Regions from separate parts of the Pseudomonas sp. Tav-5-1A genome, predicted to be linked through region 2. Evidence: riboswitches for the same ligand, from Rfam matches in the RefSeq annotation. Region 2 holds a riboswitch; the other holds the start of a gene.
What was found. Region 2 has a riboswitch for cobalamin ahead of AC0J42_RS21935 (ABC transporter substrate-binding protein). Riboswitches for the same ligand answer to the same signal wherever they lie in the genome.

Region 1 (5,349 bases), 380 kb from region 2:
GACAAAAATACTGGGACTTTGTGCCGCGCCCGGTTTGGCGTAAACTGCCGGCAAGTCTGTGAGGAACTTACATGAGCGCCATAACGATTACCGACGCGGCACACGATTACCTGGCCGATCTGCTGGAAAAGCAGAACACCCCGGGTATCGGCATTCGCATTTTCATCACCCAGCCGGGCACCACCTACGCCGAGACTTGCATTGCCTACTGCAAGCCGGGCGAAGAGAAGCCGGAAGACACCGCCATCGGCCTGAAGAACTTCACGGCCTGGCTGGACGCGGTCAGCGTGCCGTTCCTGGAAGATGCCGTGGTGGACTACGCCACCGACCGCATGGGTGGCCAGCTGACCATCAAGGCGCCGAACGCCAAGGTGCCGATGGTCAATGAAGACAGCCCGATCAACGAGCGCATCAACTACTACCTGCAGACCGAGATCAACCCCGGCCTGGCCAGCCACGGCGGCCAGGTGACGCTGATCGAAGTGGTCGAGGACGGCATCGCCGTGCTGCAGTTCGGTGGCGGCTGCCAGGGCTGCGGCCAGGCCGATGTGACCCTGAAGGAAGGCATCGAGCGCACCCTGCTCGAGCGCATCCCGGAACTCAAGGGCGTACGCGACGTGACCGACCACTCGCAGAAAGAAAACGCCTACTACTAAGGCGTACGCTGCGCACCCGAAAAACGGCGCCCCGTGAGCGCCGTTTTTTTATGCCTGCACGCCGAAGCGCTCGGCGTAATCCTGCGGGCTGACGCCCAGGGCCTTGTGAAAGCTGCGGCGCATGCTCTCGGGGTGGCCGAAGCCGCACAGCCGCGCCACGCTCTGCACCGAGGCCTGGCCGCCTTGCAGCAGGGCGCGGGCTGATTCCAGCCGCACCTGCTCGACGTAGCGCGCCGGGGTGACCCCCAGTTCGGCCATGAACACCCGGTACAGGGTGCGCGGGGCCATGTACGCCCGTGCCGCCAGGGCTTCCAGCGACAGGTCGCCGCCCAGCTGCCCGGGTATCCACTCCAGCAGCGCGCCCAGGCGCGGCGCGCGGCAGGCCTGGGGCGCCAGGTGCGGGCTGAACTGCGCCTGGTCGCCGGGGCGCTTGAGGAACATCACCAGGCGCCGGGCCACGGCCAGGGCGATGGGCCGGCCGAGGTCGTCTTCCACCAGGGCCAGCGCCAGGTCGATGCCGGCCGTGACCCCCGCCGAGGTAAAGCGCTGGCGGCTGGCGCGGCTGTAAGTGTGCAGGCGTTCGCCCTGTACATCGATGGCCGGGAAGGCCTTGAGCGCTTCCACGTCGGCCCAATGGGTGGTGGCGCGGTGGCCATCCAGCAGGCCGGCGTGGGCCAGGATCAGCGCGCCGGAGCACACCGAGCCCAGGCGTTGCACCTGCGCGGCGGCGCGGCTGAGCCAGTCCAGCAGCGGCTGGTTGGCGAATTGCGCCGCCTCGCCGCGCCCGCCGGGCACCAGCAGGGTGTCGAGGCTGGCGGGGTCGGTGTCGTGGTAGCGCTGCTCGGCATACAGGCTGAAACCTGCCGAGGTCGCCACCGGGCCGGCCTGTTCCCCCAGCATCAGCAGGGTGTAGGCGGGCGCCCGGCCCAGGCGCGCCAGCTCCTCGTTGGCCGAGGCGAACACCTGCATCGGCCCGGTGACGTCCAGGCTCATCACCTCGGGATAAATCAAACAGGCAATCCGGCGCATAAAAACTCCTGGTGATTCCCGTAGCAGCGGCCACAGGCCGCGTCCGGGTCAACGCGGTGCACCTGGGGGGACGCGGCCTGCGGCCGCTGCTACAGGGGTTGTCTGTAAAGGTGCGCGTGGCCGGCGCGGTAGAGCGCCGACTCGCCGAAACAGTCCGTGTCCAGCACCCGCCCGACCAGGATCAGCGCCGTGCGGCGGAAACCCTTCGCCGCTACCTTGGCTTCAATGTCCGCCAGGCTACCGGTCACCCAATCCTGGTCCGGCCAGCTGGCCTTGTGGATCACGGCGATGGGGCAGTCGGCACCATAGTGGGGCAGCAGTTCCAGCACGATTTTCGACAAATGCTGCACGCCCAGGTGAATGGCCATGGTCGCGCCGTGCCGCGCCAGGTCGTGCAGGGCTTCGCCTTCAGGCATCGGCGACTTGTCGGCATAACGGGTCAGGATCACTGTCTGCGACACCCCCGGCAGCGTCAGCTCGGCGCCCAGCAGGGCTGCGCAGGCGGCAGTGGCGGTGACGCCAGGGATGATCTCGAAGGGAATGCCGCGTGCGCGCAGGCAGCGGATCTGCTCGCCGATGGCGCCGTACAGGCTCGGGTCGCCCGAATGCACCCGCGCCACGTCCTGGCCGCGGGCATGGGCGGCGGCCAGCAGGTCGATGATCTGCTCCAGGTGCAGCTCGGCGCTGTTGACCACCTGTTCGGCCTGGTGGCCTTCGAGCACGGCGGCGGGCACCAGGGAGCCGGCGTAGATGATCACCGGACACTGGCGGATCAGCCGCTGGCCCTTGACGGTGATCAGTTCCGGGTCGCCGGGGCCGGCGCCGATGAAGTAGACGGTCATGTGCAAATCCTGAAGAAAACGAATGCTGCTTGAGCGAAATTCAAGTGCGAGGCGGTGATTATCCGGGAATCGGGCCCGCTTGTGCCAACGCCAGGGTGGCTTTGGCGTTTTTTTGCCGGCTGACGCGCAGCTGGCTGCCGGCCCCGGCCAGTGCCAGCGCGGCGCTTTCGGCCACGCCGTGGCAGCCGGTGTGGCTGAAGGCGACGGCGGAGCGGTGGGTCAGCCGGGGCTCGAAAGGCGCGAGCTGCGCGGCGCTGAAAAGCGTCAATGGCACGTCCAGCGCCTGCGCCAGTTCCAGCAGCCCGGCCTCGTCGGCCTTCAGGTCAATGCTCGCCACGCCCGTCACGTCGCCGCGGCTCAGGCCGTGGTGGGCGAGGGTGGTGTCGAGCAGGTCGGCCAGCACGCTGGCGGGGCAGCCGCGCTGGCAGCCGAAGCCGGCGTAGAGGTCAGGCATGGGAGGCGTCCGCACATTGCAAGCCACCACTATACCCGTAGCCGCTGCCGCAGGTAGCGGCTACGGGGCGATGTTGACCTTCCCCCCCACACTGCGTAGCCTTGCAACTTCGAGGTTCTCCGCCACGCGGAGCCAAGATGGGAATGCGGTCCAAGCCGCAGCTGCCCCCGCAACTGTAAGCGGTGCGCACCCCGGCAATGCCACTGCGTTCCACGCGGGAAGGCGCCAGGGTCGGCTTTCGAGCCCACGCCGCAAGCCAGGAGACCTGCCTCGACAGACTTCCACTACAACCGGGCGGGGTGATCCGGTGGCGAATGCCCCCGCGTGCCCGGCACCCGCGGTTCTCGTCCCGTTTGCCCGCCATATTGCCAAGGGCATCCGATGAAAACACTGGCCAAGCTTCCCGTCACCATCGTCACCGGCTTCCTGGGCTCGGGCAAGACTACCTTGCTGCGCCACATGCTGGACAACGCCCAGGGCCGCCGCATCGCGGTCATCGTCAACGAGTTCGGCGAGCTGGGCATCGACGGCGAAATCCTCAAGCAGTGCACCATCGGCTGCACCGAGGAAGAGGCCACCGGCCGCGTCTACGAACTGGCCAATGGCTGCCTGTGCTGCACCGTGCAGGAAGAATTCTTCCCGGTGATGCGCGAACTGGTGGCCCGCCGTGGCGACCTCGACCACATCCTCATCGAGACCAGCGGCCTGGCCCTGCCAAAACCGCTGGTGCAAGCCTTCCAGTGGCCGGAAATCCGCAGCGCCTGCACCGTCGACGCGGTGATCACCGTGGTCGACAGCCCGGCCGTGGCCGCCGGCACCTTCGCCGCCTTCCCGGACCAGGTCGACGCCCAGCGCAAGCTGGACCCCAACCTGGACCACGAATCGCCGCTGCACGAGCTGTTCGCCGACCAACTGGCCAGCGCCGACCTGGTGATCCTCAACAAGGCCGACCTGATCGAGCCCGAGGCCCTGGCCGCCGTGCGCCGCGAAGTGGCCGAGGAACTGCCGCCGGCGGTCAAGGTCATCGAAGCCAGCAGCGGCCGCCTGCCGCTGGACGTGCTGCTGGGCCTGGGCGCCGAGTCGGAAGAACACATCGACGGCCGCTTGACCCACCATGATCATCACCACGACGACGATGATCACGACGACCACGACCACGATGCCTTCGACTCCATCTCCATCGAGCTGCCCGAAGCGCCGGAAGCCCAGCTGCTCGACGCCCTGACCACCCTGGTGGTCAAGCACGGCATCCTGCGGGTCAAGGGCTTCGCGGCCATTCCGGGCAAGCCGATGCGCCTGCTGATCCAGGGCGTGGGCACCCGCTTCGACAAGCACTTCGACCGCGCCTGGCGCGCCGAAGAAGCGCGTAGCACGCGCCTGGTGCTGATCGGCCAGGAGCTGGACGCGGCCCTGCTGGAAAGCCAGCTGCGCGCTGCCCTGAACGGTTAAGCCATGCACCTGCTGAGAACCCAGCCCGGCGGTTTCGTGCCGGACGACAGCATCGCCGACCTGGGCCAGACACCGGCCGAGCTGGTGATTCTCTGCAGCGGTGACTCGCACCTGGCGCTGCTGGCCGAGGCCGCCCGGCAACTGCCGGACGATTTCCCCAGCCTGCGCCTGGCCAACCCCATGCAGGTACAGAACCACGCCTCCGTGGACCTGTACGTGGACGAGGTGTTGCGCCACGCCAAGGTCATCCTGATTTCCCTGCACGGCGGCATCGGCTACTGGCGCTACGGCGTCGAGCAGCTGGTGGCGCTGGCGGAACGCGGCGTGCAGCTGATTCTGGTGCCCGGCGACGACCGCCCCGACCCCGAGCTCAGTGACCTGGGCACCGTGGGCCGCGAGGCGGGCGAACGCCTGTGGCACTTCCTGCGCCAGGGCGGCATGGGCAACGCGTTGTCGTTGTTCAACTGCCTGGCCAGCCAGTTTCTCGGTCGCGACTACGCCTGGGCAGAGCCCCAGGCGCTGCCGCGCACCGCCATCTATCACCCGGCCCACCACGATGCCGGCCTGGCCCATTGGCAGGCCGACTGGCAACCCGGCCAGGCCGTGGTGCCGCTGATTTTCTACCGCTCGCACCTGCAGGCGGCCAACACCGGTTTCGTCGACGTGTTCTGTCAGCGCCTGCTGGCGGCCGGCCTGAACCCGCTGCCCATGGCCGTGGCCAGCCTCAAGGAGGCCGGCTGCCTGAGCCAGGTGCAGGCCTGGATGGACGAAGTCGGCGCGGCGGTGATTCTCAACACCACCGGCTTTGCCCAGTCCAGCCCGGAAGCGCCGCACCTGCGGCCGTTCCGCCGCGACATCCCGGTGATCCAGGCCATCTGCGCCCAGGACAACCAGCCCGGCTGGGAAGCCAGCGAGCAGG
Region 2 (5,349 bases):
AGCGCCGCCGGGGTCAACAGCCGGCCCCGGCGGCGGATCAACCCCACGCTGCGCAGCACCTCGGGCTCCACCAGCGGGATGCTGGTCATCCACTGGTGCTCGCCCAACGGCAAGGCCATGGACGGCACCGCCGCAATCCCCAAGCCCGCCTCAACCAGCCCGAGCATGGTCGTCACATGGCGGGTCTCGCAGATGCTCGGCCGCGCCGGGCGGATGTGCAGCAACGCCTGGTCCAGCACGAAGCGGTTGCCGGAGGTCTTGTCCACCGAGATGTAGTCGTGCTGGAAATACTCTTCCCAGCTCAGCTGCTTGCGCCCGGCCAGGGGGTGGTCGCGGCGGCAGGCGGCCACGTAGTGCTCCTGCACCAGCAGTTCGAATTCCAGCTCCGGCGGCAGGTTGCCGGTAAAGCTCAGGCCCAGGTCGGCCTCGCCGCTGAGCACGGCCTGCTGCACGTCGTTGGCGCTGGCATCGAGCACCTTCACGCGAATGCGCGGGTAGAGCTTGTGGTAGCGGGCCACCACCTTGGGCATGAAGTAATAGGCGGCCGACGGCACGCAGGCCACGGTGACGTTGCCCAGGCGCGTGGAGGCCACTTCGCTGATGCCCAGCAGGGCGATGTCCAGGTCATTGAGCAGGCGTTCGGCGCTGGGGGCGAAGGCACGGCCGACCATGGTCAGGTTGACGCGGCGGGTGGTGCGGTCGAACAGCCGCACGTTGAGCGCGCTTTCCAGCTTTTCGATGCGCCGGCTCAACGCCGGCTGGGAGATGCTGATGGCCTCGGCGGCCTTGCGAAAACTGCCCTTCTCCACCACTGCGCGAAAGGCCTGCAGGTCGTTCAGGTCGAAATTGATGCTCATCCCGGTCACTCATGCCGAATTTTATTTATCCGATCAGCTTAATGCATGAATGGCCATGATTGATGCTGGACCATAGTCGAAAGACCGTTCGTCGCCGCCCAAGCACCAACGCGGTGGCCGGGCAATCCATTGTAGGGAGCGAGGCGTCACCCTCTCGCTTCCCGAACAATAACGACGGAGATTTCCCATGGACGCATTCAAAGCAGGCACGCTTGTGCTGGCCCTGACCGGCGCGCTGGCAAGCCAAGCATTCGCCGCTGCCACCAGCGCCTTTGTCGCCGATGCCACGGCAGGCGGCATCACCGAAGTCGAGGCCGGCAAGTTGGCGCTGCAGAAGAGCAGCTCGGCGGACGTGAAGAGCTTCGCCCAGATGATGATCAAGGACCACGGCGCGGCCAACCAGAAGCTGGCGGCGCTGGCGCACAAGCTGGACCTGGTGGTGCCCGACGACGCCACGTTGATGGACCAGGCGAAGAAGAAAATCCTCGAAATGCGCGACGAGTCCTTCGACAAGGCCTACGCCGCCAATCAGGTGAAGGCCCACGAAGACACCATCGAGCTGTTCCAGAAAGAGGTCGAATCCTCCGACAAGGCCGAGCTCAAGGACTTCGCCAAACAGACCCTGCCCAAGCTGCAGGAGCACCTGAAAATGGCCAAGGAACTGCAAGCCAAGCATCAGTGATCCTGGCGCGCACGGCCGTGGATTTCCCACGGCCCTGCGCCAGCGTTTACCATGGGCGCTTTATGCCCTGCCAAAAGTCTTTCATGAACGCCGACGCCCTCGCTTTATTGCAGCAACACCTCAGCACCGCCCTGCAACACCCGCCTGCCGAAACCCGCCGCCTGTTCCACGGCCGCGGCCGCTGCTGGCCGGGCCTGGAGCAAATCACCGTGGACTGGCTGCAAGGGGTGCTGCTGGTGTCGCTGTTCCGCGAACCGGCCGCCGACGAGCTGGCCGCGCTGAAGCCGCTGCTGCTGGCACTGGCCCAGGCCACCCCACAGGTGCACAGCCTGATCCTGCAGCACCGCTACCTGCCCGACAGCGCCGCCGAATGGCTGCTGGGCGAGCCGGTGGAGCAATGGTTCATCGACGAGGACGGCCTGCGCTACCAGCTGGACTTGGGCCGCAAGCAGAACATCGGGCTGTTCCTGGACATGCGCTACGGCCGCCAATGGGTGCGCGAGCAGGCCGCGGGCAAGCGCGTGCTGAACCTGTTCGCCTACACCTGCGGCTTCTCGCTGACGGCCATCGCCGGCGGCGCCGAGCACGTGGTGAACCTGGACATGGCCCGCGCCGCCCTGAGCCGCGGCCGTGACAACCACCGCCTGAACGGCCACGACCTGGACCGCGTGAGTTTCCTGGGCCACGAGCTGTTCAAGTCGTGGGGCAAGGTCAAGCGTGGCGGCCCCTATGACCTGGTGATCATCGACCCGCCGTCGTTCCAGCGCGGCAGCTTCGTGCTCACCCAGGACTACCGCAAGGTGCTGCGCAAGCTGCCCGAGCTGCTGACCGAACAGGGCGTGGTGCTGGCCTGCGTCAATGACCCGGCCATCGGCTCCGACTTCCTGATCCAGAGCATGGCCGAGGAAGCGCCGCAGCTGACCTTCCAGCACCGCCTGGAAAACCCGCCGGAATTCCCCGACGCCGAGGCCGAAGGCGGCCTCAAGGCGCTGGTATTTACCAGCGCATGAACCCCGCATGACTGCGTAGCCGCTGCCGCAGGCTGCGCTGGCCCTTGCCCACGCTGAAAATATCCAGCGTACGCCAGGGCCAGCGCAGCCTGGCGGCAGCGGCTACAGCGTTTGCCCCTGGGAAGGTGAACGGCAGGTTGCTCTCTTGGGCAATGCCACTTACCCTCTGCGGGCTTTTTCATGCGTGCAGCAGGAAGCCGGTGCAACTCCGGCGCGGTCGCGCCACTGTGTTCGGGCCTCCCGAAAGCCAGACCTTGCTGCACGCCATTTCTTTCGCCCAACGGACGCGCCATCCCGGGAGCCGCTGCATGCTGTTACGCCGCCTTGCCTTTGCCTGCCTGTGTTTATCCGCCGCCTCAGCCGTAGCCGCCGCGCCGGCCAGCCACTACCCACTGACCGTGCAGAACTGCGGCCACAGCGTGCGCATCGACGCCCCACCACAACGGGCGGTCAGCCTGGGCCAGGCCAGCACTGAATTGCTGCTGTCCCTGGGCCTGGGCCCGCGCATGGTCGGCACCGGCGTGTGGTTCGGGCCGCTGCCGCCGTCGCTGGCGGCCGCCGGCGCCAAGGTGCCGCGCCTGGCCGACAACGCCCCCAGCTTCGAGGCCGTGGCCAAGACCGCGCCGGACATCGTCGTGGCGCAGTACACCTACCACATCGGCCCCCAGGGCGAGGTGGCGACGCCCGAGCAGTTGCTGAAGCTGGGTATCCCCTCCTACGTGTCGCCCAGCGACTGCGACGGCAAGGGCGTGACCGCCACCTCCAACGCCGATGGCAGCCGCAGCCAGCTGTATTCCCTGGCCCTGGTGGACAAGGAAATCAGCGAACTGGCGACCATCTTCGACGTGCCCGCTGCCGGCCAGGCCCTCAGCGCACGCCTGCATGAGCGCGTGGCGGCCGCCGTGAAACTGGCCAGCGCCACCGCGCACCCACCGCTGTCGGTGCTGTACTGGTTCTCCAGCACGCGCCTGGAAGGCGACCCGTGGGTGGCCGGCAAGCACGGTGCGCCGGGCTATATCTCCCAGGTGCTGGGCCTGCGCAACGTCATCGACAGCGATGAGGAATGGCCCGGCGTGAGCTGGGAGAGCATTGCCGCCCGCGATCCCGACGTGATCGTGCTGGCGCGCATGCAGCGCCGCCTCTACCCCGCCGACGACGTCGAGAAGAAGCTGGCCTTCCTGCGCAACGACCCGGTGACCCGCGAACTCAAGGCGGTGCGCAACGGCCGCCTGATCGTGGTCGACGCCAACACCCTGAACCCGTCCATGGGCGTGGTCGACGCCATCGAACAGATCGCCAAGGGCCTGGCCGACACGGGCAAGGCGCCTTGATGCCAGTGGAGCGCAGCCGCCTGGGCCGCTGGGCCCTGGCCCTGCTGGCGCTGTTCAGCCTGGGCCTGTCGATTGCCCTGGCGGTGTCCCTGGGCGAGCTGGACATTCCCATAGTCGTGACCCTCAAGGCGCTGCTCAACGGCCTGGGGCTGGGTGCCTATGACGTGCCGCGGATCCAGCAGGGCATCATCTGGGAATACCGCCTGAGCCGCGCGCTGGTGGCCGCCTGCTGCGGCGCTGGCCTGTCGCTGTGCGGCGCGGTGTTGCAGGCGCTGCTGCGCAACGCCCTGGCCGATCCGTACGTGCTGGGCATCAGCGCCGGCGCCTCCACCGGCGCGGTGCTGGTGATGCTGCTGGGCCTGGGCGGCGGCTTGATTGGCATATCCCTGGGGGCCTTCCTCGGCGCCGCGCTGGCGTTCGGCCTGGTGGTGCTGCTGGCCACCGGCATCCGCGGCGGCCCGGCCCAGGTGATACTGGCCGGCGTGGCCGGCGCGCAGCTGTTCAACGCCCTGACCGCCTGGATCGTCTCCACCTCGGCCAACGCCGAACAGGCGCGCAGCGTGATGTTCTGGCTGCTGGGCAGCCTGGGCGGCGTGCGCTGGGCGGACGTCGGCTTGGCCGCTGCGGTGGTGGGCGCCGGCCTGGTGGTGTGCTTGTACTGCGCGCGCACCCTGGATGCCTTCGTGTTTGGCGACGACGCCGCCGCCAGCCTCGGCGTGCCGGTGGCGGGCCTGCGCTGGTTGCTGTTCGGAGTGACGGCGCTGATCACCGCCACCCTGGTGAGCATCGTCGGCGCCGTGGGTTTCGTCGGCCTGGTGGTGCCGCACATCGCCCGCCTGCTGGTAGGCCCGCGGCACGTGCGGCTGCTGCTGGCCTGCGTGCTGATCGGCGCCAACTTCATGGTGCTGGCCGACATCGCCTCACGGTTGATCGTGCCCGGCCAGGTGCTGCCCATTGGCGTGGTCACCGCCCTGGTCGGCGCGCCGGTGTTCGCCGCCCTGCTCTACCGCAACCGGGCGGCGCCATGAGCCTGCGCGCCGACAACGTCGGCTGGAGCGTCGACGGCCAGGTGATCATCGACGGCATCAGCCTGGACCTGCCCGCCCAGGGCACCCTGGGCCTGATTGGCCCCAACGGCTCCGGCAAATCGACCCTGCTGCGCCTGCTGGCCGGCCTGCGCACGCCCAGCCAGGGCAGCGTCAGCCTCGACGGCCGCCCACTGGCGCAATGGCCGCGCAAGGCCGTGGCCCGGCGCGTGGCGCTGGTGGAACAGCACGCCGGCACCGAGGTGGACATTCGCGTGCAGGACATCGTGCGCCTGGGCCGTACCCCGCACCGCGGCGCGTTGTCGGCCTGGACCCAGGAGGACCAGGCCATCGTCGAGCAGGCCCTGGCGCGCACCGGCCTGGGCGCGCTGCGGCTGCGCAGCTGGCACAGCCTGTCGGGGGGCGAACGCCAGCGCACGCAGA

Region 1: it holds a riboswitch for cobalamin, as region 2 does, so the genes downstream of both, cobW (cobalamin biosynthesis protein CobW) here and AC0J42_RS21935 (ABC transporter substrate-binding protein) in region 2, are expected to answer to the same signal.

The regions. Positions count from the first base shown of each region.
Region 1 is NZ_CM146901.1:4,408,171-4,413,519, reverse strand. It holds gene AC0J42_RS20050 (acyltransferase family protein) at 1-2, shown strand, start outside; gene nfuA (Fe-S biogenesis protein NfuA) at 72-656, shown strand; gene AC0J42_RS20040 (GlxA family transcriptional regulator) at 705-1,685, opposite strand; gene cobM (precorrin-4 C(11)-methyltransferase) at 1,775-2,527, opposite strand; gene AC0J42_RS20030 (cobalamin biosynthesis protein) at 2,586-2,981, opposite strand; cobalamin riboswitch at 3,077-3,268, shown strand; gene cobW (cobalamin biosynthesis protein CobW) at 3,363-4,430, shown strand; gene cobN (cobaltochelatase subunit CobN) at 4,434-5,349, shown strand, end outside.
Region 2 is NZ_CM146901.1:4,788,933-4,794,281, forward strand. It holds gene AC0J42_RS21920 (LysR family transcriptional regulator) at 1-857, opposite strand, end outside; gene AC0J42_RS21925 (DUF4142 domain-containing protein) at 1,045-1,539, shown strand; gene AC0J42_RS21930 (class I SAM-dependent methyltransferase) at 1,623-2,549, shown strand; adenosylcobalamin (AdoCbl) riboswitch at 2,732-2,814, shown strand; gene AC0J42_RS21935 (ABC transporter substrate-binding protein) at 2,858-3,880, shown strand; gene AC0J42_RS21940 (FecCD family ABC transporter permease) at 3,880-4,908, shown strand; gene AC0J42_RS21945 (ABC transporter ATP-binding protein) at 4,905-5,349, shown strand, end outside.